One region of the Bacillus sp. EB106-07-01-XG149 genome, then DNA from elsewhere that is predicted to be linked to it. Evidence: a T-box and tRNA genes for the amino acid it is inferred to sense, from the RefSeq annotation. Region 1 holds a T-box; the other holds one or more tRNA genes.

Region 1 (15,396 bases):
AGGATAGCATGGGGAATCGCGGAACAATTGAGCGAGGACATGTTCAATATATGAGTGCTGGCACAGGTGTATTTCATAGCGAGCATAATTTAGGAAATGAAACACTACGTTTATTACAAATTTGGATTTTACCAGATCGTGCGGATCATAAACCAAACTATGGTGAGTTTACATTTGATTGGAGCAAGCGTGAAAATGAATGGTTCCATATGGTATCTCCAGTAGAAGGAGAGGCACCAATTCGTATTCACCAAGATGCGAATTTATATTCTTTATCGTTAGATGCTGGAAAAGAAATTCATTTCCCGGTGCAAGAAGGCCGTCAATTGTACCTTGTACAAATTGAAGGGAGTAGTGTAATAAATGGTGAAAATCTTGTTATGCGTGATGCAGCAGAAGCAGTAGAAGAAGATATTCATATTGAAGCGAAAGAGCAATCACACTATTTAGCAATCGAATTGAAAAGACAATAGAACGTTTATGGAAAAGAGGACATCGAATTGATGTCCTCTTTTTTTGAGTGGAATTGTCAGAAAAAACTTTCTCAATATTTAGAAAAAGGTATTAGCCCGGAAAATAAGAATTGTATAAAAGTGTCAAAAATCTTTATGGGAATGGGGAATGTTATAGTGAAAAAGCAAGTCATTTCATCAGCATTAGCGTTAACTGTTATAGCCGGGGGATTTGGAACATTTGGAGCAACGACAACGAAAGCAGAAGAACAAAAAATTCAATATCATCAAGAATTTAAAACACCTGCATACATAGGTGAAGAATGGAAAGCACCAGAAGGACTAGATAAAAAAGAGACGGTCTTTCAATATTTAGAGAGTAAGAAAGATATGTTTAAATTAGCAGGAAATATTGATAAACACTTCAATGTCGTTGGGGAGGAAAAAGATGCTGAATCTGGTACGACACATGTGAAGTTAGTTGAAAAACATAATAATATTCCTGTGTATGGTTCAGATCAGACTGTTACACTAGATAAAGAAAATAATGTAAAAGCATTCTTCGGACAAGTTATTCCGAATTTAGAGGATAAAAATATTCCTTCGTTTGCAAATATTAGTGCAGAGCAAGCTGAAACGATTGCAAAGGCAGATATTGAAAAAGAAGTTGGTAAAGTAAAGAATTATGACGGTGTGAAAAAAGATTTATTTGTGTATGAAAAAGATGGGAAGTACTATCTTGCATACTTAGTTAAAGCATCGATTTCAAAACCAGCTCCAGGATACTGGCATTATTTTGTTGATGCAACGAATGGAAATGTGATTGAGAAATATAACGCTGTAGATCACATTACAGGATTTGGTTACGGAGTACTAGGCGATAGACAATCATTTGAAATTGCTCAAGATGAGAAAACAGGAGCGTTCAACTTGTTTGATGGTAAACGAGGACAAGGTGTTCATACATTTGATGCAGAAAATATGGATGAAAACTTGTTTAACTTATTCTCACAATGGCTTGGATACACAGGAGAAGAAGTTGAGAGTAAATCTAAGTTCTTCGAAGATAAAGCAGCGGTTGATGCGCATGTAAATGCAGGAAAAGTATATGATTACTACAAAAAGACATTTAATCGTAACTCTTTCGATGATAAAGGTGCGAAGCTTATTTCTACTGTTCACGTTGGAGAAAGCTGGAATAATGCAGCTTGGAACGGTGTACAAATGATGTATGGTGATGGAGACGGTACGACGTTTATTCCATTATCTGCTGGATTAGATGTTATCGGTCATGAATTAACGCATGCTGTAACTGAACATACAGCAAACCTTGTTTATAAAAATGAGTCAGGTGCGTTAAATGAATCGTTATCTGATATTATGGGTGTCATGGTTGAGAAGAAGAGCTGGGATTTAGGTGCTGACATTTATACACCTGGAAAACCTGGTGATGCACTTCGTTCTCTGAAAGATCCAGCATCTATTCCAAATCCATTAAAACCAGGTGAAGGTTACCCAGATCATTACAATAAACGCTACACTGGAACAGCTGATAATGGCGGCGTTCATATTAACAGTAGTATTAACAATAAAGCTGCATATTTAGTATCTGATGGCGGAGAGCATTACGGTGTGAAAGTAACTGGAGTAGGCCGTGAAGCGACAGAAAAAATTTATTACCGTGCTCTTACGAAATATTTAACTGCAAACTCTGACTTTAAGATGATGCGTCAAGCTGCTCTGCAGTCAGCTGAAGATTTATATGGTAAAAACTCTAAAGCTGTACAAGCTGTAACGAAAGCTTATGATGCAGTAGGCGTAAAATAATAAGAGAAAAAGACCTGACTAGGATGTCAGGTCTTTCTTTATTTAGTCACGAATACCTAATGCGATTTTCGCCATACGTGACATGCGTTCTTTAGACCAGGGCGGATTCCAAACGACATTTACTTCTATTTCATTGACTTCAGGTACGTTCGTTGATAATACCTTTTTTACGTCTGATACAATTTGCCCAGCCATTGGACAACCGATAGAAGTCATCGTCATCGTAATGACAGCATTATTATTTTCATCTGCTGTAACGTCATAAACTAATCCAAGATTAACAATATCAACACCTAGTTCAGGGTCAATAACAGCTTCTAAGTTTGCATATAACTTTTCTTCAAATGCTTGTTGTGACATGTGTAGCACCCCCTGCATATTAATGATATCGATTCTCATTATAACGGATATATATATATAATGCAGGGAATGAGCTCAAAAAAATATTCCTCTTGGAAGAGGAATATTTTTTGAAAGCTATTCAGTTTTGAAATGAGATACGAGTTGATCTAATTCTTCAACTGTTTGTTTCATTTGTTTAGCAGTTTGTGTCATCTCATTCATCGTAATGACTTTTTTCTCAGCAGATTGTGCTGTTGCCGCTGTTTCACTAGATACTTCAGTCGAAATAGAAGCGATGTTATTCAGTGAAGCGTTCATTTCTTCAGCGCTTGCAGCCATTTCCTCAGCGGTTGCTGAGATGTCTTGCATTTGAGTAGATACTTTATTTACTTGTTCCACAATCGTTGTGAAAGAGTTGCCAGCTTCACGAATGACATGAATACCTTCAAATGCTTCCGAACGACCTTGTGACATCATAGAACTTGCAGTTTCAGTGTCTTGTTGAATTTGATGTAGTAATTGGTTAATATCTGTTGCCGCTGTTTTAGATTGTTCCGCAAGTTTTCGAACTTCGTCAGCTACGACAGCGAAACCTTTTCCTTGTTCGCCAGCACGAGCTGCTTCGATAGATGCATTTAAAGCAAGTAAGTTTGTTTGTTCTGCGATATTAGAAATAGATTGTACAGCTGTATCAATATATTTCGTGTGGGTAATTAGACGTTCGACCACTTCTGACGTAGCATTTACCGCGTCGTGTATCGTGGTCATTTGTGAAACGGATTTTTGAATAACTGAACTTCCATCGTTAGCCTGTTCAGATGTAGTTACAGCAAGTTCAGTTACAGATGAAGCAGATTCAGCAATACGCTGAACGCTTACTGTCATATCGTCCATTGCAGTTGAGCTTTCTTCCATACTAGAGGCTTGCGATTGAATATTTGCATTCAAGCTAGACATCGAGCTTTGAACTCTTATTGTTGCCTCGCGTGATATATTCGTCTTTTCTAGCATATTTTCAGAAGCGTTTTGTACTTCTACGGATGTTTTTTGAACACGATTAATAATATGTTGTAGGTTTTCTAACATTTTATTAAATGATGTTGCAATCGCACCAATTTCATCATTACTATTTACCTGTAGGCGGGCTGTTAAGTCACCTTCTTGAGATGATAATTCTTTTAGTTTACTATCAATTTGTTGAATTGGTTTTACAAGCTTACCAGAGAACCACCATGCAAGAATGATAGCTACGATAATACAAATAACAAGTGATAAGAAGACAACATATTCAATTTGTAGTGAAGATTGATCAATTTTTTTGATAGATTGATCACGTAACTTAGCTTGTTCATTACTGTAATTTGTGAAATCACCAATTACTTTATAAACAGAGCCATTCTCTGTAGAAGCCACTTGTAAAGCTTCTTCCCATTTTTGTTCTTTTGCAAGGGTGAAGACTTTTTCTTCAATAAATTTTCTCCAAGTGGACCCTAAATTCATTGTATCTTTCACGGATTGAGAAATATTTGGATTAGAAAGAAGTTTATCTTTTGAATCCTCCAGACGTTTACTCATCTCGTTAAACTTGTCTAATTCTACTTGATCGTGTTGTAGTAAATAACCTCTTAAAGCAGAAAGTTGTACTTGATAAGCGTCTCCACGCTCTTTCAATTCTGTTGCCAGAGGAGAAATTTCTTTTTGTAATGTTTCAGCTTTACGAGATTGGTCAATAGCAAAAAATAAAATAAAAGCTAAGGCGATGCCAAATAAAGCGCAAATCGTTCCCATCATGAACATTAGTTTTTTTCGAATGCTAATAAAATTCATATGATAAAAAGCCTCCTTGTGAAATCTTAGTATTTGAATTAACAAATGCAAAAAATTGAAAGAAAGCTTTACTCCGTCGGGAATAAAGCTTTCTTCTTTCCTTTAGGAATTATAGCAGACGGAATGAGAGATAGAAAGAGATATTTTAAGGTGAAAAAAGAGAGACTGTAAATCTCTCTTTTTAATAATTTGAAGCTTATAAAAGGATAAATGAAAGTTTCGCTTTAAACGGTTGTTTTGAAATGAGAAACGAGAACTTCAAGTTCTTGTACGGTCGTTTTCATTTCAGAAGCTTTTTTAGCAACGACACTCATTTTATTTACTTGGTCACCAGCCGAAGTTGCTGTTTGTGATGTTTCGGCGGCAACTTCATTTGAAATAGAGGCGATGTTATTTAAAGCTGCATTCATTTCTTCTGAACTTGCGGCCATTTCTTCAGCAGTTGCAGACATTTCTTGCATTTGTGTAGAGACTTTGTTAATGTAATTAACAATTTCCGAGAATGAAGATCCAGCGGTACGAATGACTGTAATTCCTTCCGAAGCCTCTGACTGACCTTGTGTCATCATTTCATTTGCTATTTTTGTGTCAGCTTGAATTTGATGAAGTAAATGGTTAATGTCAGTTGCCGCTAGCTGAGATTGTTCAGCAAGTTTTCGTACTTCATCGGCAACAACGGCGAATCCTTTTCCATGTTCGCCAGCACGAGCTGCTTCAATTGAAGCATTTAAAGCGAGTAAATTCGTTTGTTCCGCGATATTAGAAATGGATTGAAGTGCAGTATCAATATGATTCGTATGTGTAATGAGTCGCTCTACTACTTGTGATGTAGCGTTAACAGCTTCGTTAATTGTATGCATTTGTGTAATAGATTTCTCAATGACTTTATTCCCACTATCTGCTTTTTCTGAAGTTGTAACAGCTAGGCTAGCAACAGAGGAGGCAGATTCTGCAATACGCTGAACACTCGTTGTCATATCGTCCATTGCAGTTGAACTTTCTTCGATACTTGAAACTTGTGAACGAATATTATACTCAAGAGCATTCATAGTTTCTTCGGTTTTTGCTGTATTTTCCATAGAAGCAGTGGTTTCGATAAACACATTTTCAGACGCTTCTTTTACACTTGTTGATGTTTGTTGCACTTGTTTTATGATACGTTGTAAGTTAGCGAGCATTTGATTAAAGGAATTGGCGATATCACCAATTTCATCTTTACTCGTTACGTGTAATCTAGCAGTTAAATCGCCATCTTGAGAGGCTAATTCTTTTAATTTCTCATCAATTTGTCGTATCGGTTTAACGAGTTTACCAGAGAACCACCATGCTAATAAAATAGATGTTAACGTACATGTAATGAGAGAGAAGAAAATAATATATTGAATAAGAGATGAAGAAGACTCTACGTCAGCAATTAATGCGTCACGTTTATCATTTTCTTCATTTGCATATTTAGTAAAACGGCTTAAAAGATTGTTTACATAATCGGTTTGAGCTAAAGCGATTTTGGATGCTTCGTCCCATTTTCCTTCGCGAGCGAGAGGGAGGGCTTCATTATCTATGACGCTTCGCCATTTTGCTCCCATTAAAATCGCTTCTTTCATTCCTTCTGGGAGTTTTTTATCACTTGTTACTTTCTCTCTAGTATCAGCAAGTTTTTTTCCTTCTCGGTTGAATTTATCCAATCCTTTTTGATCATGTGACAGTAAATATTCTTGTAAACCGGCAACTTGTGCTTGGAACCAATCACCACGTTCTTTTAAAATTGTTGCTCGTTTAGATACATCATTTTTTAACGTTTCAATTTCGCTTGCTTGGTTCATAGCGAATGAAAGAATAACAATAAGAGCAATACTAAATAAAGAAGAAATGCTTAAGAGTGTGAACAGTAGTTTTTTGCGAATACTAACATATTTCATCGTTATCCCTACCTTTAAAAACTATTTATTATGATTTATAAATATTAAGAACGACATTAATAAAAACACCATTATGAAGTTATTAATCTGTTCAATGAAAATTATAGCAGATAATGGAAGATGGCAGATTAATATGAGTAAATGTTCTTAAAATGTATACATTTGTATATCAAAAAGTTCATAAATAAAAATGAGAAATGCTATTGTAATTTGAAATAACATCATGTATACTTCTAATTAGTTGATAACGATTATCACTATCAACTGTAACATTACTCTTCGTTATGTTGGTCATACCCCTTTTTGACGACGTAAGTCAGAGACGAAATGTTGAAATATCTTGTGTCCTATTCTACAGAATTATGGTAATCTCCAACCTCAACTTATATGCGTGAGCATGCAAAAAGGATCCTATCCGTGAAGGGATCCTTTTTTGCATGCTGTCGCAATTAATGTATATAGACCTGGTATATGTTCTTCAATTCCTTCCGGTGCAGTAGGAGGGAAGACCCACCTTTGATGAGACCCGTGTTCTTCAATTAGTTTTTCAACTTTAAAATGTTCTTGTGCAAGTGTTGTAATAATTTCTCCTAGCGTCCAGCGACGGATGGTTGTTTTAGGCAATGATTCTTTCTGCGCTTCTGTAAGAAGGATGCTATAAGCCACATCATCTTCAATCAATTCTTCATCGAAATAATTTCCATTGGCCCGAAATGATGGGTGGTCTACTCCTAATAATTTCGTGTAAACAGGATGATAGTCACGAAGGATAAGCGTTCCATCTCCTTTAAGCATGGTAGCAATTTTTTGAAAGAGCGGTTTTAAATCTAGAAAGTAATGGAGTACACCAAGTTCCAGTAATACGATATCAAATGATTCGGAGAGCTGCACATTTAGTACATCAGAAACGACATACTGGATAGAGACACCTGCTGCTTCCGCAAGTTCATTTGCATATTTTGCATTACTTGCTGAAATATCAACAACTGTTACATCAGCGCCTAAAAGAGCGAGAGCAACGGCTTTATTTCCTTTTGACCCGAGTAAGTTAATAATACGTTTTCCTTTTGGAGATTGTATGTAAGGTAAATAGTGTTCTACTTCGCGCACGGGATCTTTCATAAGCTTTTTTGCATAATCGGCTGGTGCCCCGTGGCGATTCGTCCAAGCTTCATAAGCAGCTGCATTCCAGCTTTTTTCATTACGTGTGCTTAGTTGTTTTTGATTCAATCGTATCACTCCTTTTGTGAACGTATAGTTATTCTGCAGGAGAAGGGGATTTCCTTTTCTTTTTGAATTTAAGTTTGATTTTTCTGCAATTAAGTCGTAAAATACGTGTTATATATAAAAGCGTTGAAAAGGAAAAGTAGAATGAAATCATTCTGTCCAGAGAGCTTCGGTAGCTGAGAAGAAGCAAGAATATTCATTTGAACAATGGCCTTTGAGCTTCGTCCTGAACTTATCAAATGATAATAGTAGGCGGTGACGAGAGTTGGTACTCGTTATCAAAACCACAGTATAAGAGCATATAGCTCCGTACTTGTTAAGGCTAATTATGTGAGTAATTGGCGAAATAAGGTGGTACCGCGACTGTTTATAAAGCCCCGCCCTTATCTTTTTTAAGATAAGGGCGGGGCTTTTTTATATTTAAAAGGAGGAATGTAAGATGAGTATTTTTATTGGAGGCGCTTGGCCGTATGCAAATGGTTCGTTACATCTTGGACATATTGCGAGTTTGTTACCTGGAGATATTTTAGCACGTTATTACCGGGCAAAAGGTGAGAATGTGTTGTATGTTTCGGGAAGTGATTGTAATGGAACACCGATTGCAATTAGGGCAAAACAAGAAGGTGTGACGGCGAAGGAAATTGCTGATAAGTATCATGAAGAATTCCAGCGATGTTTTCATAAACTTGGTTTTACGTATGATTGCTATACACGTACAGATAGCGAGCACCATCATGAAACTGTTCAAAAAGTTTTTTTACGTTTATTAGAAGAAGATTATATTTATAAAAGGACAGTGGAACAAGCGTATTGCGAAGCATGTACGCAGTTTTTACCTGATCGTTATGTAGAAGGCATTTGTCCACATTGCCATGAAGCAGCAAGAGGAGATCAATGCGATGCGTGTGCAGCTATTTTAGATCCACTCGATTTGCTAGAAAAGAAATGTAAGTTATGTGGTAGTACGCCATCGATACAGGAAACAGAGCATTTCTATTTCGCATTGCATACATTTCAGCAGCAAATTAAAAGGGCTGTAGAAATCGCAAAGCAAACAGGGGCATGGCGTGACAATGCGATTCAACTAACAGAGAGATATGTAAAGGAAGGATTACTAGATAGGGCCGTATCACGTGATTTACCAATCGGGGTACCAATTCCAGTAGAAGGGTATGAAGATAAGAAAATTTACGTATGGATTGAAGCAGTGACAGGATATTATTCGGCGAGTAAACATTGGGCTGAAGAAACAGGGAAAGATGATCAAGAGTTTTGGGATAGAGAAGCGAAAACATATTATGTGCACGGAAAGGATAATATTCCATTTCATTCCATCATTTGGCCAGCGGTATTGCTTGGAATAGGAGAAGGAGCCATTCCTCGTCATATCGTTTCGAATGAATATTTAACAGTTGAAAAAAGAAAGTTATCTACGAGTAAAAACTGGGCAGTATGGGTGCCTGACATATTAGAACGTTACAATCCAGATTCTATTCGTTACTTTTTAACAGTAAATGCACCAGAAAATCGTGATACTGATTTTTCATGGCGTGAATTCATTTACAGTCATAATAGTGAATTGTTAGGTGCATACGGGAACTTTGTGAACCGGACATTAAAGTTTATTGAAAAATATTATGATGGCATTGTGCCGAATGGAATTATTAATGAAGAGCTGAAAGAGAAGGTAGAAGGATTATATATAAATGTAGGAGAGTTGATTGAGCAAACTAAATTTAAGGTGGCGCTAGAAACAATATTTGATGCCGTACGTTTTGCAAATAAATACTTTGATGAGAGGCAGCCTTGGAAACAACGAGAAGATGATCCAGCTTCATGCGAAGAAACGATTTATAACTGTGTGTATCTTATCGCTAATTTTGCAAATCTCCTTGAACCGTTTTTACCATTTTCAAGTGAAAGAGTTAGAAACACGTTATCGATTGTGAACCGAAATTGGGAGCCTCAAAACACGTTGCCGAATAGAATTGATAGTGTGCAGCCACTATTTGAACGAATCGATGTAAAACAAATCGAGCATGAGATAGAAAAGCTATATGGAGCAGTAAAGTGAGATAGAGAAAAAGACCTTTCAAATCAATGAAAGGTCTTTTGTTACGCACTATGCACGCTACTATGTTTCTTTTCTTTCCTAGCCGTAAGCAGCTGAGGGGTGAAAATGCCAAGTAGTATAAAGATGATCCCAATCCACTGCATGAAGGTTACGACTTCATGTACAAGTGTAATAGAAGCGATAATGGCCGTTGGTAATTCAGCTGCTCCTAGTATTGTACTAAGTCCTGTTCCTACTTTCGGTACACCAATTGAAAAACAAATGACAGGTACGACAACGCCGAACAATCCGAGGAAGAAAGCGTATTTCCAAAGACCGGTTTGCAGGGCACCATCCGTTAAAAAGGTTGGCGGGAAGAATAGGCATACGATAAGAGTAGCACTTGTTGTCATAAGAAAGCTTTTCGTATAAGGCGGAACTTCTGTAGCAACACGCCCGCTTGCAAAAACATAGAATGAAAAAGAGACAGCGGCTAATAGACCAAAGATAATACCTTTCGTGGAAAAGTTTTGTCCGAGACCTTCAAAGACACCGCCTGCAAACAATGTTCCAGTAAATAAAATAATGATAGATATAACTTTCTCACGGCTTGGTAATGTTCGATTAGCGATTGCTTCTATAACTACACCAATCCATGTGAACTGGAAGAGTAGGACAACAGCGATAGATGCTGGTAGTTCTTCTACAGAAATAGCGTAGAAGATACCAGTCATACTCATTGTTGTGCCAACTGTTAGTAAGGAAAAGAATTGCTTTTTTGTTACTTTATGACGTGAAACGAAAAGAACGAGCAGAAGAAGCCCAATCCATCCGAAGACATATTGTCCTCCTAATAGTTGATGTGCTGAAAATCCATCAATGAATCCGAGTTTGAAAATCGTTGAAAGTACGCCGTAGCTACAAGCTCCGAATAAAACAAGTAATGAATACTTAAATTTCTCCATGAAAATCCTCCTTTTAAATAATAAAAAACGCCCGCTATCCAAATAAGGACAACGGGCGAACGAAACAGAGTAAGACACTCTACAAAATTCCGCCACTCATACGAAGTATGAATTTGGGGTATGAAATTGTAGTAGGTTTTTACATTGCTTTTGGAAATACAATGGAGCATTTTACACCTTGAGGTGTGTTTTGTATCCCATAAGGAAACTGATGCTTATCTAGTATTTGTTTTACAATGTATAACCCAAGACCACTACCTTGTACTAAGCCGTGTTTGTCAGGGTTTGCGCGATAGAATGGTTCAAATAAATGGGCAAGTTTATCTTCATCTATTTGTGAACCTGTATTTAGTACTTCTAATGCGTAACCGTTTGGCTTTTCATAAAGCTTTATATATACATGCTGATGGTCAATTGTGTAATGAATTGCATTTGAAATAATGTTAAAAATAGCAGTTTGAATAAATTTAGGGTCAGCTAAAATTTGTACATCTTGCTTAATGTTAGATTGAACATTTAATTGCTTTACAGATACAAAGTAATCTACTTTCTTCATAACATCCTCAATAATAGTAGTTAATGAGATAACTTTTAAATCAGGTTTAAATTGAGGGTTTTGTATTTTGGATAATTCCGACATTTTTTCCGTTAATATGTTAATATCTTGCATCATTTCATAGGAACGTTTTAAATATTTATCTCTATCTTTATAAGCTCCAATTCCGTGAATCATGCCATCTAGTTGTCCCATAACGGCTGCGATTGGTGTTTTTAATTCATGGGATACCATAGACATAAATTCTTTACGAGATTGTTCTAATTGTTGTTCTCTCTTGAGCTCGTTTCTTAAATCTTGATTGCTTGCATGTAAATTCTTCACGATATTTGGGACCTGTGAAGCAGCTACTTGTAAATTAAAATCAGTTTGGTCTGTATTTTTGTTAAGTAGCTTTTTATCTGAGAAATCAAGATTCATAATATCTTTTAAAGCATCGCTCATAAATTGAAAAGGTTTGGCAATTAGTTTTGTATAAATTAAAGATCCGAGTAAAGATAATGCAAGCATTGTCGCGCCAATATGTGGAGCTAATTGCTGCAGTACATCTGTTAATTTTGGATTATCTTGTGCATCATTTGTTTTACTTGCTGCATTTTGTTTATGTAAGGCATCATTAGTAGCGACTTGCTTTTCCATCTCTGTAAGTGGAGCAGAAGTGCTATTTTTCCCCGTACTACTTTGTGTATGTTCTTTTGCTTTTGCAGTTTGGCTAGGCTGCAAAAGATGATTGATAGCTGTAGAGAGTGATTTATAATCTATAATAGAAGATTGGAAATTAAAAATGTCTCCCTGTGATACAGCTTTATTTTGATTCGTTTTACTTTGGTCGTTTTGTTTGTCTGAATCCGCTTGTTCTGTAGACAGCGCTCCATTTTCTTTTGCAAAACGTTCTTTATCGTAGTTTGAAGCTAGGAAGTAAATAATTTGATAAAGACAAAGTGATAAAAGAATACAAAATAATAAGGTTTTGATGAAAATATTTTTGGTGATGTTGTCTGTGCTACGATTCGATTTTGTAGCCAATGCCTTTCACCGTTTTAATATAAGGAATCCCTAATTTTTTTCTTAAGTTTTTAATATGTGTATCTATAACTCTTACATCACCATAATGTTCATAGCCCCATACCTTATTCAGTAAATCACTTCTTGATAATACTTTTCCCCGATTTTGCAGTAAAGTATAAATAATTTCAAATTCCTTTGTTGTTAATTCAATTTGATTACCATGAACATAAGCGGCATATGCTGTAGAATTTAACATCAATTCACGGAATTGTAGTATAGTTGCAGTTTCTGCTTCCTTCGTTGCTGCCCTTCTTAATACAGCTTCTACACGTTTAATAAATACGGTGTAATGGAACGGTTTCGTAATATAGTCATCAATACCTAATTCAAATCCTTTAATTTCACTTTCTTCATTATGTAAGCCTGTTAACATAATAATCGGTACATCAGATTGTCCTCGCATAATTTTACAAATACTATAGCCATCTATATCTGGTAACATCACATCAAGGAGGACAAGATCGTATGAATTTTTTTGGAAAAGAAGAATGCCTTCTGTTCCAGCGCCAACGACATCAACGGTAAAGTTTTGTGCCATTAGAAATTCACGAATTAGTTCTTGTATATCTGGGTTGTCTTCAATCACCAGTATATGCGTCATAGTAACACCTCCTAAATAACGCTTTTTACTGCAATATTCGAATTCATCATTTTTCCGATGACTCAGATTGTTTATACATATAATAAGCCCCCGCCATAAAATAATCATGAAAGTAGCAAGGGGAGTTGTTTAGTGAAACTGAATATTTAAGAATTACAGTAATTCTATTATAGTATGTATTGTAAAATTTATAAAATATTATAACTGTATAATTTTAATATCCATGTTTATCAATGTTTAGATGTTACTTAATACAATCTATCCCTATTATATATGTAAATACAGTTGTTTTGCTACTGTAAATGAAGAAATAAAATAAGCCAAGATATAAAATTCTTGGCTACACGTAAATCGTGTTGTTAGGTTATTTTACAGTGACAGTAGCCTGCTGGGGAATACGCTCAAATAACCAGTGTATATCATTGTTATACATACGAATGCAACCTAGTGTTGTCCATTTGCCAATTGCCTGATTATTGTTCGTACCATGAATCGCATAAGTTGTTCCGTAAGTTCCTGCCATGTTTAGTCCGAGCCAACGGTCACCAAGTGGATTACGTGGATCGCCGCCTTTAATTTTGCCTGTATAATAAGGACGATTTTTAATTTTATTTACGATTTGAAAAGTACCTTTAGGTGTAGGAGTAGCTGCTTTTCCAGTAGCGACAGTAAAACTCTTTATAAATTTTCCATTTTGATAATAATCCATTTTATTTAACTGCGTGTTTACAATCAGTTGATCGTTCGTTGTAGCTGCCTCAGCATTTGTGAATGGAATAGTTAAAAATCCTAATGATAATAGTGCGCTTAATAATAGTTTTTTCATTATATTCTCCTTTTTACTATTGTAATAGTCTTACATACACTGAATTTGCAATCCTCGTAATACTTTATTTACATTTTCATCTAATGTTTCAAAGAAGGTAGTAATCTTTGGATTTTGTTTGTTGTTTTTATCAATAAGTAATCTTTCATTTAGTAAAAGTTCACCATGTAGTCCAAAACTTTGAACTTGAATATTTAGCTCATCTTCAGTTTCAGAAATAATTGGTAAGAAGTAGTGGAAAGCTTTCGTTGGAATGATGTAACTTTTACCAATCATGCTTTCTTGATTTGAATTAATCCATTTTTTCGTAACAATCTTAATGTTCTTTTTTGAAACGATAAAAGACAGTGTTGTAGATTTTGTTAAACTTACGTCAAATTCACTTGTTTCACATATGTGTAAATTAAAAACGGTTTCATTTTGGTGAGATTCAACATTTGTATTAATAAAATCGTGCATTTTATAAGCTTCCATTTCTTATTCACCCTTTTTTTAATTTCGAAAAGCGACTTATATTTATTCAATTTAATGATTAGTAATATATTAGTTAAATTTTTCAACAAATTCCGCTATAATCTTACAATACGTATATGAAGCTAATATGAAGTTAGTATGAGTTTGTAGTGGTTTTTTATTGAGAACGAAATAAGGTGATTTTTAAGTGTTAAAAACTGGATGAAAAATGTATATTAAGGCCAGGTTTCTCACGGTATATATTTGTTAAGTTGTTTTTAAATGAACGTACATAGAAGTAAATAAAGAACAGAAAACTTTAGTGTGAGCCTTACAAAAATGTAATAAAAATGTAAGCTATTGTGATAGTTATTTCGACAATTTTTTTATACAATAATAGTAAGAAGTTGTACGTGATTGAAAGGAGAGATGACATGGAATGGATTCATGAATTATTTCAGCAATACGGGTACTATGTTGTACTTGTTGGTTTGCTGTTAGAATATATTGCACTTCCTTTTCCGGGAGAGCCAACGTTAGCATATGCAGGATTTTTAGCGCAGAAGGGCGATTTAAGTTTACCGATTTTAATTATCCTATCCTTTATTGGGACAAGTGTAGGAATGACAATTCAATACTTTTTAGGAAATAAATTAGGTATGCCCTTTGTTCAAAAGTATGGGAAATACGTATTTTTAACACAAAGAAAAATCGACTTAACAAGAATGTGGTTTGATAAGTATGGATACTTCCTGATTTTTATCGGTTTCTTTATTCCTGGTGTACGTCATTTTACAGGATACTTTGCAGGAATTATTAACTTACCATTCCGTCGTTTTGCAATTACAATTTACTCAGGTGCTCTATTTTGGGTATCATTCTTCTTAATCGGTGGTTACTGGTTAGGTGGCAACTTACATGATATTTTTGGAGTGTTAGAAGGTCACATCGGTAAAATTATTTTTGGAGTGATTGTGATTGTAGCAATTACGTTAGGTGTTCGTTTCCGCAAACAGTTGAAACGAGTATTGTTACAAAACGCAAGTTAATATGAAATCCATTCTATGTCAAAATTTAGGAAGGCAGTGCAAACGCACTGCCTTTTTATTTTATATTCCAATCTATTCTCAACTTTCCTTTTAACTTATTGCCATTAACTATAATGTAATACGTTCCCGTCTTAATTGCTGCAAATTGGTATGCATTAGGACCGTTTGAAGCTAAATAATTTTCTTCCTCTTGAAACTCACTAGCCATTTTTACGGCTCCCATGTAGCCAT
Region 2 (15,396 bases), on a different contig from region 1:
CATACTCACCATTTACGTAAATTAACATGATGTCACACTTGGACTGTATTTACGGATGAAATTCTGCAACAACTCTTTCCCGTGGGAAGTCATAATTGATTCCGGATGGAACTGTACACCTTCAATCGGTAATGTTGTATGACGGAGCGCCATAATTTCCCCTTCTTCTGTCCAAGATGTTACCTCTAAGCAATCAGGTAACGTCTCTTTCTTAACGATAAGGGAATGATAACGTGTCGCAGTAAACGGATTAGGGATATCCGAAAAAATCGTCTTTCCGTCATGATGCATAAGCGACGTTTTCCCATGCATTAAGCGCTCCGCACGTATAACCTCTCCACCAAACACTTGTGCAATGGATTGATGTCCAAGACAAACCCCAAAAATCGGAATCTTTCCAGCAAAGTATTGAATAACCTCCATACTAATACCTGCTTCATTAGGACTACACGGACCTGGCGAAATCATTAAAAAGTCTGGCTTCATATTCTCAATATCTGAAATAGTCACTTCATCGTTACGTTTAACAACAAGCTCTTGTCCAAGTTCTCCAAGAAACTGCACTAAATTAAATGTAAAAGAATCATAATTATCAATCATTAATATCATTTCTCTCACCTAACCGTTTCTTCGCTACGTTCTTTTGCACGCCATAAAGCAATCGCCTTTTTTAACGACTCTTTATATTCATTTTCCGGATTCGAATCAATTACAATCCCCGCTCCTGCTTGTACATGCGCTTTTCCATCTTTAGCAAGCAGTGTTCTAATTACAATATTCAATTCTGTATCTCCAGAATAACCGATCCACCCGATTGAACCTGTATAAATCCCTCGGCGAACAGGTTCTAATTCTTCAATAATTTCCATCGTACGTATTTTCGGGGCACCAGTAATTGTTCCCCCAGGGAATACAGCCTTCACTAAATCAAAAGCATCTTTATCTTCTTCCACCTCACCACGCACATTAGAAACAATATGCATAACATGTGAGTATTTCTCAATTACCATAAATTCATCTACTTCTACAGTGCCATATTTACAAACACGCCCTAAATCATTTCGTTCTAAATCCACAAGCATGACGTGCTCTGCTCTTTCTTTTTCGTTCTCAATTAATTCTTTTGCTAATTCTTCATCCTCTTGCTCATTCGCCCCTCTAGATCTCGTTCCAGCAATCGGTCTTGTACTTACTTCGGTTCCCTCTTTCTTAATTAGTAACTCTGGCGATCCACTAACAATTTGAAAATCCCCGAGCTCCAAGTAACCCATATATGGAGATGGATTAATCTCACGAAGACTTGTATAGATTTCTAGTGGGTGTGTTTGTAACGTTCTTTCTTGCCTTGTCGACAAGTTTACTTGGAACACATCACCAGCCCCAATATATTCTTGAATACATTCAACCGCCTTCATAAAGCTTTCTTCTGTAAAAGCAACTGTTTCACTTTTCTCTTCAGGGCATGCAAAAGGTATATTCACTTCTGGCGCTTCTGTCGCCCAAAGAATCTTCCATTCATTTAATCGCTCTTTTGCCTCTTCATGCTTATCTACATAATGTGTAATAATCCATAATACTTTTTCTTTTTGATCATACACAAACACATCATCAAATAATAAAAAGAATATATCAGGTATATTAATGTCATCCTCCGCATGGGAAGGGAGTTTTTCAATATAACGGATGCAATCATAACTAAAGTAACCAATTGCACCACCTTGAAATGGAGGGTATTCCGGATTATAGTCCGTTTTCCATCGCTCCATATATTCCTGCATTAAATCTAATGGGTTTCCTTGTTTTATTGTTTCCTTACCACTTTCGCTTATATGTAACGTTTCACCCTTCCCTCGGATTACCGCTACTGGGTTCAACCCCACAATGTTATAACGACCGCCACGTCCACTCTCTAACAAAATATGTTGCGGTTTATCCTTAGAAAGAAATTTATACTGCTTAAAGAAATCTAACTGATATGGAATAGAAAGCGCTAAAGATTTTCTTCGTTGCATATCAACACCCCGTCTTCTTTTATCCCACCCTCTTAGATTAACCACCTCAAACTACATTCGTTATATATATAAAGTGGTTATACTCGAAGGCTAGTGAAAATAAATTAATTATACTACCTCTTATTTTACATGAAGTTTTCTAGTCATTCACTCTTTTCCTATTTCCAATCCAAAAAGAAAAAGCATCCTTTTTCAAGGATGCTTTTTCAATCACATATAATTAAGACTCAAATTGATACAGCGGTGTACTTAAATAACGTTCACCGTTACTTGGGATAATAACAAGTACCTTTTTCCCTTTACCTAACTTTTTCGCAATTTCTGTTGCTGCATAAATAACTGCTCCAGAAGAGATACCCACTAAAATACCTTCCTCTTTAGCCACTCTTCTTGCATATTCAAATGCTTGCTCTGCTTTTACTTGAACAATTTCATCATATACCTCTACATCCAATGTCTCTGGGATGAATCCCGCCCCAATTCCTTGGATTTTATGTGGACCCGGTTTCCCACCAGATAGTACTGGTGAATCCGCAGGTTCTACTGCATAAATTTTAATATCTTTATACGCTTCCTTCAGTACTTCACCAGCACCAGTAATCGTTCCACCTGTACCAATACCTGCAATAAACGCATCTAATTGGTCACCCATTTGTTCAACAATTTCTGGCCCTGTTGTTAAACGATGAATTTCTGGATTCGATTGGTTTTTGAACTGTTGTGGTATAAAGTATCCATGCTCTTTTGCTAATTCAGTCGCTTGACGAATCGCTCCACCCATTCCTTCAGGCCCTGGAGTCAATACTAATTCTGCACCGTAAGCACGTAACAAATTACGACGCTCAATACTCATTGTTTCTGGCATTACTAAAATTGCCTTATATCCTTTAGCGGCCGCTACCATCGCTAAACCAATTCCTGTGTTACCACTTGTCGGCTCAATGATTGTATCGCCTTCTTTTAATAATCCTTTTTTTTCAGCATCTTCAATCATAGCTAATGCAATACGATCTTTAACACTGCTCCCTGGATTCATAAATTCTAATTTTAAGTATATATCTGCGCTGTTTGATTCTACGATGCGGTTCAACTTAACGATCGGCGTTTTCCCGATTAATTCTGAAACTGATTGTGCCACTCGCATTCCTGTCACTCCTAACACCGAGTATTTTTATTGGTTTTATCTATATTTAGATTTTGTCAGAAAATTCCCTTTTTGTCAATCTATTTAGAGGACGGATTCCCTCACTTCCCTTATTACAAACTCTCAATTAAATTTGTAATATCTTCTTTAGAGAACTTGTATCGCTCATTACAGAAATGACAATGAACTTCTGTCTCTTCTTCTTCTTCACGAATTTGCTCTAACTCTGTTTTACCCAAACTAATTAACACACTCTCAATACGTTCGCGTGAGCATGTGCAATTAAATTGAACATCCATCACTTCTAATACTTTTACTTTATCTTCTTCAAGAACTGCATACAGTAACTCTTCTGGAGAAAGCCCTTGTTCGATTAACGTTGATACAGGAGGAATCTTCTGCAAACGATCTTCAATGAATGAAATTGTTTCTTCCTGTGCACCTGGCATAATTTGAAGGATAAATCCACCTGCCGCTAATACGCTGTCATCTCCATTTACAAGAACGCCGACTCCTACAGAAGAAGGTGTTTGCTCAGAAACTGCAAAATAATACGTGAAGTCTTCCCCTAATTCTCCTGAAACAATTGGAGATTGACCAATAAACGGCTCACGCATACCAATATCTTTAATTACTGTTACAAATCCTTCAGTACCTACCGCTTGATATACACGTAATTTCCCTTGTTCCGTTCCTTCAAAATCAACATGTGGATTCGTTACATAACCACGTACATCCCCATTCGCATGAGCATCTACTAAGATGGGACCAATCGGACCATTACCTTCTACCTTAATCGTTAACTTTTGGTCACCTTTTAACATCGCGCCCATCATTGTACCTGCAGTTAAAGAACGACCAAGTGCCGCTGAAGCTGTTCTCCATGTATCATGACGTCTTTGCGCCTCACTTACTGTGTTTGTAGTACGTACACTATATGCACGCACTTCCCCATCAAACGCTAACGCTTTTACTAAATAATCTTTCATACTCATTTATTCACCTTTCTCATGCTGTAAATTTGCATTACGCTCGTATAACATATACAAACCCTTTAATGTTAAAAATGGATCTACAACGTCAATTACATTCGATTCTTCTGAAATTAATTTCGCCAATCCACCTGTTGCGATAACTTTCGGTTCTTGTTTAGCTTCCTCTTTCATACGCTTAACAATACCTTCCACTTGTCCAACATAACCATAAAGAATACCAGATTGCATCGCACTTACCGTATTCTTTCCAACAACACTGCTTGGTTTTGTAATTTCAATACGAGGAAGTTTTGCCGCTCTACTATATAAAGCCTCTGCTGAAATCATAATTCCCGGCGTAATAACTCCACCCATATAATGCTTTTCTTCGTTAATATAACAATATGTAGTAGCCGTACCGAAATCGACAATAATAAGCGGACTTCCATATAAGTGGATTCCTGCTACTGCATTTACAATTCGGTCCGCGCCTACTTCACGTGGATTTTCATATTTAATATTTAGCCCCGTTTTTATTCCAGGACCTACTACAAGCGGTTTAATTTTAAAATACTTTTCACACATGCGCTCTAAAGCAAACATAATTGGTGGTACGACTGAAGACACGATAATACCTTTCACATCTTCAAACGAAAGACCTTCATGCTCAAGCAACTGCTTTACAAGCATTCCATATTCATCTTCTGTCTTATGACGATCTGTTTCCATGCGCCAATGTTGACGAAGTTCCCCCTCTTCAAACACGCCTAGCACAGCATTTGTGTTCCCTACATCCAATACAAAAATCATATTCTCACCACTTATCTTATTTAATCTATATTTGTGCAATATGTATAAAACTTATAAAAACATCATATCACACATACTTATATAATCAGCTTTTCTATCCTCATCATTTTACAAAAAGATTACACTCTATTTCAATTTTTAATACCAGATTTACTTAAATTTTTTTCTACTTCATTTCGTTCCACAAATAAAAAAAGGAGTGACCATCGTCACTCCTTCATCTCTTACTTATCTTCTGATTCTTCATCGTCCTTCTTCATATTGATGTTTACTTTCACATCATCTGAAGATGTTGGACGCTCTGGCAATCTGCCGTAATCATATAAATGATTGATTTGCTCTGCATCTAACGTTTCTACTTCAAGTAACGTTTTCGCAATAATATCTAGCTTATCACGTTTTTCAGTAAGAATTTGTTTCGCGCGAGCATAACATTCTTTTATAATAGTTTGCATTTCCACATCGATTTCATGTGCAATTGCATCACTGTAGTTTTGTTCTGAATGGAAGTCTCTTCCTAAGAACACTTGACCACCTTGTGAGCTACCGAATTGCATCGGTCCAAGCTTATCACTCATACCGAATTCCGTAACCATACGTCTTGCAATACCAGTCGCACGTTGGAAGTCGTTGTGAGCACCTGTACTTGCTTCACCAAACACAATCTCTTCAGCTACTCGACCACCAAGTAAACCAGTGATTTTATCAAGTAACTCTGGTTTTGTCATGAAGTAACGATCTTCTTTCGGAAGCATTACTGCATATCCACCAGCTTGACCACGAGGGACAATTGTTACTTTATGAACGATATCTGCTTCATCAAGGACAACACCAATTACAGTATGGCCAGCTTCATGGAATGCAACGATATTACGTTCTTTTTCAGAGATAACACGACTTTTCTTAGCTGGACCTGCAATAACACGATCCGTTGCTTCATCAATATCACTCATATCAATTTTCTTCTTATCTTGACGCGCAGCCACTAAAGCAGCTTCGTTTAATAAGTTTTCAAGATCCGCACCAGAGAACCCCGGTGTACGAGTTGCAATTGCTCTTAAGTTGATATGATCATCAAGCGGTTTATTACGAGCATGTACTTTCAGCACAGCTTCACGGCCATTTACATCTGGACGATCTACTGTAATTTGACGGTCAAAACGACCTGGACGTAATAACGCTGGATCAAGAATATCAGGACGGTTTGTTGCAGCGATGATAATAATACCTTCGTTTGCACCGAATCCATCCATTTCAACAAGTAATTGGTTCAACGTTTGCTCACGCTCATCATGGCCACCACCAAGACCTGCGCCACGTTGACGTCCTACTGCATCAATTTCATCAATGAAAATGATACAAGGAGCATTTTTCTTTGCATTTTCGAATAAATCACGTACACGTGATGCACCGACACCGACGAACATCTCTACGAAATCAGAACCACTGATAGAGAAGAATGGAACGCCTGCCTCACCTGCAACGGCACGTGCTAGTAAAGTTTTACCTGTACCTGGAGGTCCTACTAATAGAACACCCTTCGGAATACGGGCACCAACTTCAGCGAACTTACGAGGATCTTTCAAGAATTCAACTACCTCAACAAGCTCTTGTTTCTCTTCATCCGCTCCAGCAACATCTCTGAAACGAACTTTTTTCTTTTCGTCATTATATAACTTCGCCTTACTTTTCCCGAAGTTCATAACACGGCTACCGCCGCCCTGAGCCTGGTTTAATAAGAAGAAGAATAAAATGAAGATAATGACAAACGGAATGATAGAAGTAAAGAACGTTACCCAAGCACTTGTTTCTTCTGCTGGTTGATACTTAACTTCAGCACCTTGCGCTTTGTCATTAATTTTCTTTTGTAATTCCTCAGTATTTGGTGCATAAGTAACAAATTGTTCTCCTTGGCTAGAGTTGTTAAATTGTCCTTTTACCTCAAATACACCATTTTTCGGTTGAAGTTGCACATTACGCACTTCACCTTTTTCTAGTTTAGTAATGAATTTATCGTAGCTAACTGATGTCGTTTTTTGTGTCGAACCATTAAAATAGCTCACGATTCCAATTACTACTAGGAATATCAGTAAATAAAAGATGGTATTACGGAAGATACGATTCATTCCTAACCTCCTCTCACGGCATAAACACTATAGTAAATCGTAACATAGAAAAACTTTCCTATACAATTGTGACGCCTGTATTTAATTAATTTGAGTAAACACTTGGTTTTAATACTCCTACATAAGGAAGATTACGGTACTGCTCTTTATAATCTAATCCATACCCTACAACAAATTCATGTGGAACAGTAAACCCAACATAATCCGCTTTCAAATCTACCTTACGGCCTGTCGGCTTATCTAATAACGTAACAATTTTTACAGACTTCGCTTTACGATATTTGAATAGGTCTACTAAGTAACTTAGCGTAAGACCGCTATCAATAATATCTTCAACGATTAAAATATCGCGACCCTCTACAGAAGTATCAAGGTCTTTTAAAATTTTCACTTCGCCTGTTGAAACAGTAGAGTGACCGTAACTAGATACAGCCATAAAATCCATTTCAAGATATGTATCTGTTCTCTTTAATAAATCTGCCATGAATGGCATTGCGCCCTTTAATACACCAATCGCAAGAGGTATTGTATTTTTATAATCCTCTGCAATAACCGCACCTAATTCGCGCACCTTTTCTTGTATTTGTTCTTCAGAAATTAATACTTTTTCGATATCTTGATTCATCATTTCATTATCCTCCCGGAAGACTCCTTGCTTTTGTAGTGAATAATCATATATTTATCCTTCTTTGCCGTCTCTTTCGAGATAGCAAACGCAGATCGCTTCAACAAGGGTACCCAAATAATATTCCCACTTGCATCACAAACGACCGGCCATTCTTCTCTTTTTTCTCTTGGTACTTTTGCTTCAATAAAAATAGTTTTTATCTTTTTTGTGCCATTCATACCTTGTATTGACATGCGATCTCCATTTTCTCTAGAACGAATACGAAGTGGATATGATATATCATTATACTTAGCAACAAATACTGTTTCATTCATGTTACTTGGTATATCTTCGCTCACCTCTGTTACAAGCTTATCCCCGTTCGATAGCGTAATTGTCCCGGGCACTGATAAATCTTGTAAAAAAGGAGAAACAATTTCTTGTTTAAATCCAAAGCTGCACTCCTCGTATGCACGAACAATTTTTAAATCACCTGGGAAATCAAGTGAACCCGAAGGTTGTGTCCGCTTAAAAAACTCGATCACTTTGTCAATATGTATAGAGGAAAGAGAAGATGGAATCTTATATTCATAAAGATAGTTTAATATTAGTTGAATCCCTCTTCTTTGTAAAGGCATAGACATGGATTCAAAGGCAGGAATTGATAAGCTAATTTGTTTATCACTTTTTTTTGTAATTACTTTATTCATTTTCTCAAAAGCTAATTCCTGCAAATACGCCTCATCCTCTTGCATCTGCATGCTAAATTTTTGGAATTTCTCATGCACTTGTGAATTTTCTTCTTTCAAATGAGGAAGAACATATTTACGTAATCGATTCCTTGTATATACTTCCTTTTTATTACTTGGATCTATACGGGGAATTATTTTTAGCTTATTACAGTAATCAACAATCTCTTCCTTCGTTACTCCAAGTAACGGCCTAATTAAATATCCATTATGAAAAGGACGCTTCACTGCAATTCCTGCATATCCTTTCGGAGTACTCCCTCGTACAAGGCGCATTAAAATCGTCTCTACTTGATCATCACCATGATGTCCAAGAGCTACATATCTCGCATCATATTTCTTCATTATTCTTTCCAAAAATGCATATCTGCATTCTCTAGCAGCAACCTGTGCATTCATTCCATGTTGCTGTTGATATTGCGACACATTAATCCTTATCGTTTCGCAAATAACTCCCAGCCCTTTACAAAGGTCCTGCACAAACTGTAGGTCCTCATGAGATTCATCACCTCTAAACATATGGTCCACATGTGCCACTACAATTTCGAACTGTTTTGCTGCTCTTTTTTCTAACAAATAATATAGAAGAGCCAAAGAGTCAGGACCACCAGAAACCCCTACAACAATTGTTGAACGTTCCTTTAATACATCATGCTGCTTTACAAAGTCATCTACCTTTTCAACAAATGTATCTTTCAACTTCGTAATCACCTTTCATTAAACAAGAACAGCAACGTTAGTTACCTTGTTTATAATGGTACAACTTTTACAAACATTGTGCAAAAAAAAGATATACAAAAATTACATTTTTATCTTACATCATCCGTACATATTCACAAAAATAATAACATTATCTTTTAAAGTAAAAAAACCTAGGCATCCACCTAGGTTTTTAGAAAGCAACAGTGATAAAGAAACATCACACTTAAAATTTATTGTGCCTGCATTCCTACAATTGGAATCGTAGCCCACTTCGGCATATTTTTCTTCACTTTCGCCACAACGATAGTCATATCGTCATTTATATAACCATCACAAGAGCGAATCACCTCTTCCATAATGATATCAGCAATTTCTTGCGGATCTTCGGTTTGTAATTCTTTAATTTTTCGTTTCATCCATAGTTCATGATTTTCTACATGTTGCGCTCCCTCGAAAATCCCATCGCTCATCATAATAAGGATATCGCCCGTTTTTAATTGTTCACCTACTACATCAACTTCAACATCCTCAATAATCCCCATCGGCAAATTACTTGCCTCAATTTTCAAAATATTATTCGCGCGTTTAACAAAACTCGGCGTCGATCCAATCTTTAAAAATTTCGCACTCGCATCCCGCAAATCCACCATAGCTAAATCTAACGTCGTAAACATCTCTTCTGTTGTTCTTAAAGAAAGAATAGAATTGATAGATTTAATTGCTATTTCCTCATCAATGCCTGATTGAAGTATTTTTTGTAATAATTTTACCGTTTCTTTACTCTCCATATGAGCTCTTTGCCCATTTCCCATACCATCACTAATTGCAAGTGCATATTTACCAACACTTAAATCCATCATCGCATAAGAGTCACCAGAAACAAACCCACCGCCTTTTGCAGCTGTGGCCAACCCAGTATCAAGAGAATACGTTTTTGCCGAACCAAATGATATTAAGCTGTGGCCGTTCGGATAAGAAGATTTTTCTTCATGTTTAACAACAATATTTTCCTTTAGAATGTCAGAAAGCATCGGCGCAACTAACTTTTCACATTCTCCATGTTCATTAGATGCAACTGGAATCAACATTTCAATATCAATACTTCCTCTATCTAAACAATATATATCAACATGCTCTACTTCTACGCCAAAATCACGAAACGCTTGCATAATCTGTTCTTCCTGCACTTGATGATTTTCTCGTTCTCTTTGGATCTCCTTAGCAAAATCCTCCATAACTTTTGATACACCTAATAGTTGCTCCGCTACTATTCTACGGTTTTCTTTCATTTGTTTTCGTAATTTTTGTCCTTCATAGAAGTGATCTAATTCACCCGCTACTAAATCCGTCACTTTCTTCCCTCTCACACAATGCTTGTCCCATTCACGAACTAACTTCCGATTATGCTGCAACGTCCCCTCTTCCGTTTCACTCATTATTTGTTTCATATAATCGTACGTTTTGTCGAAATTAACTACCCAGCATTGGTCCTTTTTAAAGCATGTTTGACATGTTTTTGCAGTAATTGTACTTAAGAACAAATCCGCCTCTGTCTCTTTATCGTCCTCCTCCACATATCCATATACAGAAAAGCTATTAGATAAAGCAGCAAATACATTGGCAAATTGATTAATTTTATTCGCTGTAACATCACGCATCCTTCTTAAATACTGTTGTTGATCTTGCGAATGTTCCTGTGTGCCTGGCATGAATTTAGCAATACGATCCATAACAAGTTTCGGTGTTAATAAGAAGAACACAATCGCCACACCAGATTCAATTAAAGTTGTCACAATGTTTGTTTGCTTATCTACATATAGCGTAATCAAGCTTGTCCCAATTAATAAACCTAAACTAACACCTAAACGCTTCCCTTCTTTTAACAAACCACCAAGCAACCCAGAAAAAGCAAGTAGACTAAGTTGAGACAAACTGGAGACATTCGCTAAACTTAATATTAATCCAGTGACGACCCCCACTGTAGATCCTGTAGCAGCCCCCGCGATAAATGCAAACACAAGCACTAAATACCTAGTAAAAATATGTTGAATAGAAGCGTCATATACAAACCAATCTGTTGTACCTGTTAAAACAGATGCTAGTAATATAATTAAACAAACGATTTCTTCTGTCTCTAGCGCTTGTTGCTTACCTTTTCGTTCCACTAAAAGCGGAACACTTTGTAAAAATATCATAGTTAATACGAAGCTAAGCCCTGCCTCAATCGTACTAACGAGTAAATCGTACATGGTGACAGTTTGTTGCGCGAAATATACGACAACTAAATGTGCGGTTAATGCGGAGATAAATACTTGGAATGGAACAAGTCCAACAGTTTTACGTGTAAACCGACTAAAGAAGATATTATAAATGAAGAATGTAAAAATAGATGCAAAGGTAAAGAATAAATTATCTATCGAAACTGAAAGGGCGCCCCCCATAAGAGCCAAGAACGCGAGCGGCATTTTATCCCGCTTCATAACATAAACAGCAGCAAAAAACGGCAGTGCAAACGGTAAAATGTTTGTTAATATATATGCTCGTCCCAAAAGAAAACCAATAACAACAATAATAAATCCCCATCTAAAGAAAACCTGTTCAAACTTCATTCGCAACTTACTCGTCCACTTTACTGCTCCAAGCTGACTCTCATTTATTGCCAATGCACTTGTATTCATAGTATTCCTTCCTGCTTTAGGCATATTTTTAACACCACCTGCATAGTTTAATTACTGTCATTATAAAAGATGATTATTGGGATTTTTGTCAAAACAACAGTTTTCACTTTTATAATCGTTCGACTTTTTATTCGAAATAACTCTACATATATACACGGTATGTAATTTATTCCCGCTACTTTAATTGAACATTCAGAAAATATAGGGTGATTTTGTAGAAGTGTTGTATGTCTTAATTTATTTAATAAAAAAAGATCATGCAAATTTGCATGATCTTTTTAGGATGACCCGTACGGGATTCGAACCCGTGTTACCGCCGTGAAAGGGCGGTGTCTTAACCACTTGACCAACGGGCCGTTAAATTAAATATAGCGGCGGAGGGGATCGAACCCCCGACCTCACGGGTATGAACCGTACGCTCTAGCCAGCTGAGCTACACCGCCATGTCGTCTTATTTAACGGACAATTAGTATCTTACCTCAGATATATTTTAAAGTCAACACATCTTGAAAACTTTTTTAAAAATATATTTTCACATATAAAAAAGCACCCCGAGCAATCGCCCTGGGTACCTCTCTATATGCTAAGAATTAAACGTTCTTATTATCCGCGACGTGCGCCACGGCCACCACGTTTAGATTCTGTGTTACGCTTTAAAGAAGTTAAACGATCTTCACTGTCCTTTAAGAAACGTGCCATCTTTTGCTCGAATGTTTCTTTTGGAGCTCGTTCGTTACCGCCGCCACGGTTATCTCTGTTGAAAGAACGATTACGTTGTGGACGTCCAGAACGTTGTTGATCGCCACCGCCACCGCGTTGGTATTCACCACGTGGACGATCTCCTTCTGTTTTTTCGCGCTCTTTCGCTTTTTTAATAGATAGACCGATCTTACCATCTTTTTCAACGTTAATAACTTTTACTTCTACTTGGTCGCCCACTTTTAAGTGATCGTTAATATCTTTCACATAATTATCAGCAACTTCACTAATATGAACAAGACCCGTTAAGCCTTCTGGCAGCTCCACAAAAGCCCCAAAATTTGTAATACCTGTTACTTTACCCTGTAACTTGCTGCCTACCTCGATTGACATAAAAAAAATGCTCCTCCTTAGTGGTTAAAAAGTCAAATTTTACTTTATTATATATAATCCTAAAATATAGTGTCAATAAGACATACTCTACTTAGAAACAGGAAAAATTATCTCCCCTTTTCCAGAGAAGAAATAATCCCTTCTAGCAATCTTTAATACGTACTCTTCATCATTTAACTTTTGAACTTCGTCTTTTAGACTTTTTTCTTTATTCGTTAATGAATCCAGTTCTTTTTTCATGTCCTTAACTTTTGCTTCTTTTGCTCTAATGGAACTGTTTTGTTGATAAAACGTTACACTAATACTCGCAATAATTGTAAAAGCAAAGACAAGAAAAACCGCTAAACGGCGATAAAGTCGCTTCCTGTTCTCATCCGTTTGTATTATATGCTCTTTAACAGGATTTGGACTCTGTTTTTCGATTGTTCTTTGTCTCAGTTCCCTCATTTCCGAGGTCCCCCTAACTTCTTTTTTATACGCTCCCATAATTGGAAGATGTGTCCCTTCAATTTTGCTATATATTGCAGGAACCCTACATGTTTCATTATAAAAAGTTTAACACGATTAGGGAGAAGTTTCCATATGAGTGAAGCAATAAATCGAACAGGCCAGAAAAAAACTTTCCATATGAAAAGTAATATCCAAATCACCATTTTCCATAACACATGTCCAATTGAAAGCAGTATACGAAATAAGAATAATATAAATGCAATAAATAGCTGCGCTATAATAATAACAGGTTTTATCATGAGTAGCTTTATAATTTGAACAAAAAAGTGTGTTGTTCGCATAAAAATATAGATGAGAAAATTTAACAGTCTCATGTATATTGCTTTCAATAAGCTTTGATATGCCGCAAAACCACATAATAATGCCAAAAATACATATATACGTAGTTCAGCTTCATTTACAAGAAGCAATACATAAAAAACGAATAATGCTTGGACAATCCAAAATAGTATATCATGTATAAATACAAGCCAACGTTTACGTTCTTGCCGCTTTAAAAATCGTTGGTATGTATCTAAAGACGCTCCAATCCAAGCACCCATTCCGATCATTGAGAGCATCGTATACAACTGAATTGTTAGGCTCATTTAAACAACTTACTAAAGAATCCTTTAGTTTTCTCCCCTTGATTCTCATCAATATACAGCATCTCATGAACTTTCCCTTTAATCGATACAACACCTTTTTCTACATCTAAATTTTTCATTTGCAAATTTTGACCACGAATTGTTAAAAAACCCATTACGGTCTCAAGTAAAAACTCCTCGCTATCAAAACTCTCTACCTGCTTTACACCGGTAATATCAATTACACGCCTGCCACGCATAATAATATCATGCTCTACCGAAACATTTTGTTGATTAGAAGACGTAGGTGAGTAACCATTATTCACGTAAATCCCCCCATAGATTTATACTAGCTAATAGTAATGTATGAAGGGATAATTGATTTTAGAACAAGCCTTCTTCAGCCTTTACTTTTTCTTCACGAACTAAACTATACATATTTGTTGCATCTTCTTTTTTAGTCGTTTCTTTCAATTCGTTTATTTTTACAGTTACTATTTTTTGACCAAAACGAATTGTTAATTCATCAGCTACTTTCACATCTGAACTCGCTTTTGCCACTTGACCATTAATTGATATTCTTCCTTGATCAGCTACTTCTTTCGCTAATGTTCTTCTTTTAATTAAACGTGATACTTTTAAAAACTTATCTAGACGCATATCAAATCCCCCTATTAACGCTCTGTTTGTTTTGCCTCTTCCCATAAAACATCTAACTGCTCTAATGATAAATCTTGTATCTCTTTATTCATTTCAGCTACCTTTTCTTCCATGTATAAGAAACGACCGACGAATTTCTCATTCGTTGAACGTAACGCTTCTTCCGGATCTATTTTATAATGACGAGCTATATTCACAAACGCAAATAGTAAATCGCCAAATTCACCTAACATTTTCGCCTCATCCATATTTGTAACTTCTTGCTGGAACTCTTGCCATTCTTCTAAGGCTTTCTCTATCATCGGTTGTACATCAACCCAATCGAAACCAACTTTGCCAGCTTTTTTCTGGATTTCATAGGCGCGTAGTAATTGTGGCAAACTTTTTGGAACCCCATTTAAAACAGATTCTTTCACGAATCCTTTTTCTTGTTTTTTAATTTCTTCCCAATTGGCAATTACTTCATCAGCATTATTTACATCCGTATTCCCAAATACATGCGGATGGCGGCGAACCATTTTCTCAGATAAAGTTCGAATAATATCATCTATAGAGAACCAACCTTCGTCCTCCCCAATTTGAGCATGCAACATAACTTGTAATAATATATCACCCAGTTCTTCTACTAAGTGATCATCATCCTCTTCATCAATCGCTTCCAACACTTCATAAGCTTCCTCAATTAAATACTTCTTTAAAGATTGATGTGTTTGCTTTTTATCCCACGGACAACCATTCGGTCCACGAAGGTCTGCAATAATTTCTC

What was found. A T-box is a leader RNA that pairs with one kind of tRNA and senses whether it is charged. The one in region 1 lies ahead of metG (methionine--tRNA ligase), so its partner is inferred to be a tRNA-Met.
Region 2: it has a tRNA-Met gene. The T-box ahead of metG (methionine--tRNA ligase) is inferred to sense a tRNA for this amino acid. The anticodon was not compared.

What each region holds. Positions count from the first base shown of each region.
Region 1 is NZ_JBYTDP010000005.1:321,843-337,238, forward strand. Features, by position in the region: gene AC3WTA_RS21345 (pirin family protein) at 1-473, shown strand, start outside; gene nprB (neutral protease NprB) at 630-2,279, shown strand; gene AC3WTA_RS21355 (metal-sulfur cluster assembly factor) at 2,322-2,639, opposite strand; gene AC3WTA_RS21360 (methyl-accepting chemotaxis protein) at 2,757-4,448, opposite strand; gene AC3WTA_RS21365 (methyl-accepting chemotaxis protein) at 4,673-6,367, opposite strand; gene AC3WTA_RS21370 (class I SAM-dependent methyltransferase) at 6,779-7,597, opposite strand; T-box leader at 7,712-7,982, shown strand; gene metG (methionine--tRNA ligase) at 8,034-9,668, shown strand; gene AC3WTA_RS21380 (EamA family transporter) at 9,710-10,612, opposite strand; gene AC3WTA_RS21385 (sensor histidine kinase) at 10,752-12,194, opposite strand; gene AC3WTA_RS21390 (response regulator transcription factor) at 12,172-12,837, opposite strand; gene AC3WTA_RS21395 (L,D-transpeptidase) at 13,202-13,663, opposite strand; gene AC3WTA_RS21400 (DUF3978 family protein) at 13,694-14,137, opposite strand; gene AC3WTA_RS21405 (DedA family protein) at 14,551-15,165, shown strand; gene AC3WTA_RS21410 (hypothetical protein) at 15,221-15,396, opposite strand, start outside.
Region 2 is NZ_JBYTDP010000015.1:27,267-42,662, reverse strand. Features, by position in the region: gene pabC (aminodeoxychorismate lyase) at 1-28, opposite strand, end outside; gene pabA (aminodeoxychorismate/anthranilate synthase component II) at 22-609, opposite strand; gene pabB (aminodeoxychorismate synthase component I) at 615-2,012, opposite strand; gene cysK (cysteine synthase A) at 2,233-3,156, opposite strand; gene hslO (redox-regulated molecular chaperone HslO) at 3,270-4,145, opposite strand; gene AC3WTA_RS28140 (type III pantothenate kinase) at 4,152-4,940, opposite strand; gene ftsH (ATP-dependent zinc metalloprotease FtsH) at 5,165-7,066, opposite strand; gene hpt (hypoxanthine phosphoribosyltransferase) at 7,152-7,694, opposite strand; gene tilS (tRNA lysidine(34) synthetase TilS) at 7,691-9,121, opposite strand; gene spoIIE (stage II sporulation protein E) at 9,355-11,826, opposite strand; tRNA gene AC3WTA_RS28115 (tRNA-Glu) at 12,087-12,158, opposite strand; tRNA gene AC3WTA_RS28110 (tRNA-Met) at 12,172-12,245, opposite strand; gene AC3WTA_RS28105 (S1 domain-containing RNA-binding protein) at 12,406-12,894, opposite strand; gene divIC (cell division protein DivIC) at 12,982-13,341, opposite strand; gene yabQ (spore cortex biosynthesis protein YabQ) at 13,338-13,991, opposite strand; gene yabP (sporulation protein YabP) at 13,988-14,296, opposite strand; gene AC3WTA_RS28085 (RNA-binding S4 domain-containing protein) at 14,355-14,630, opposite strand; gene yabN (bifunctional methyltransferase/pyrophosphohydrolase YabN) at 14,645-15,396, opposite strand, start outside.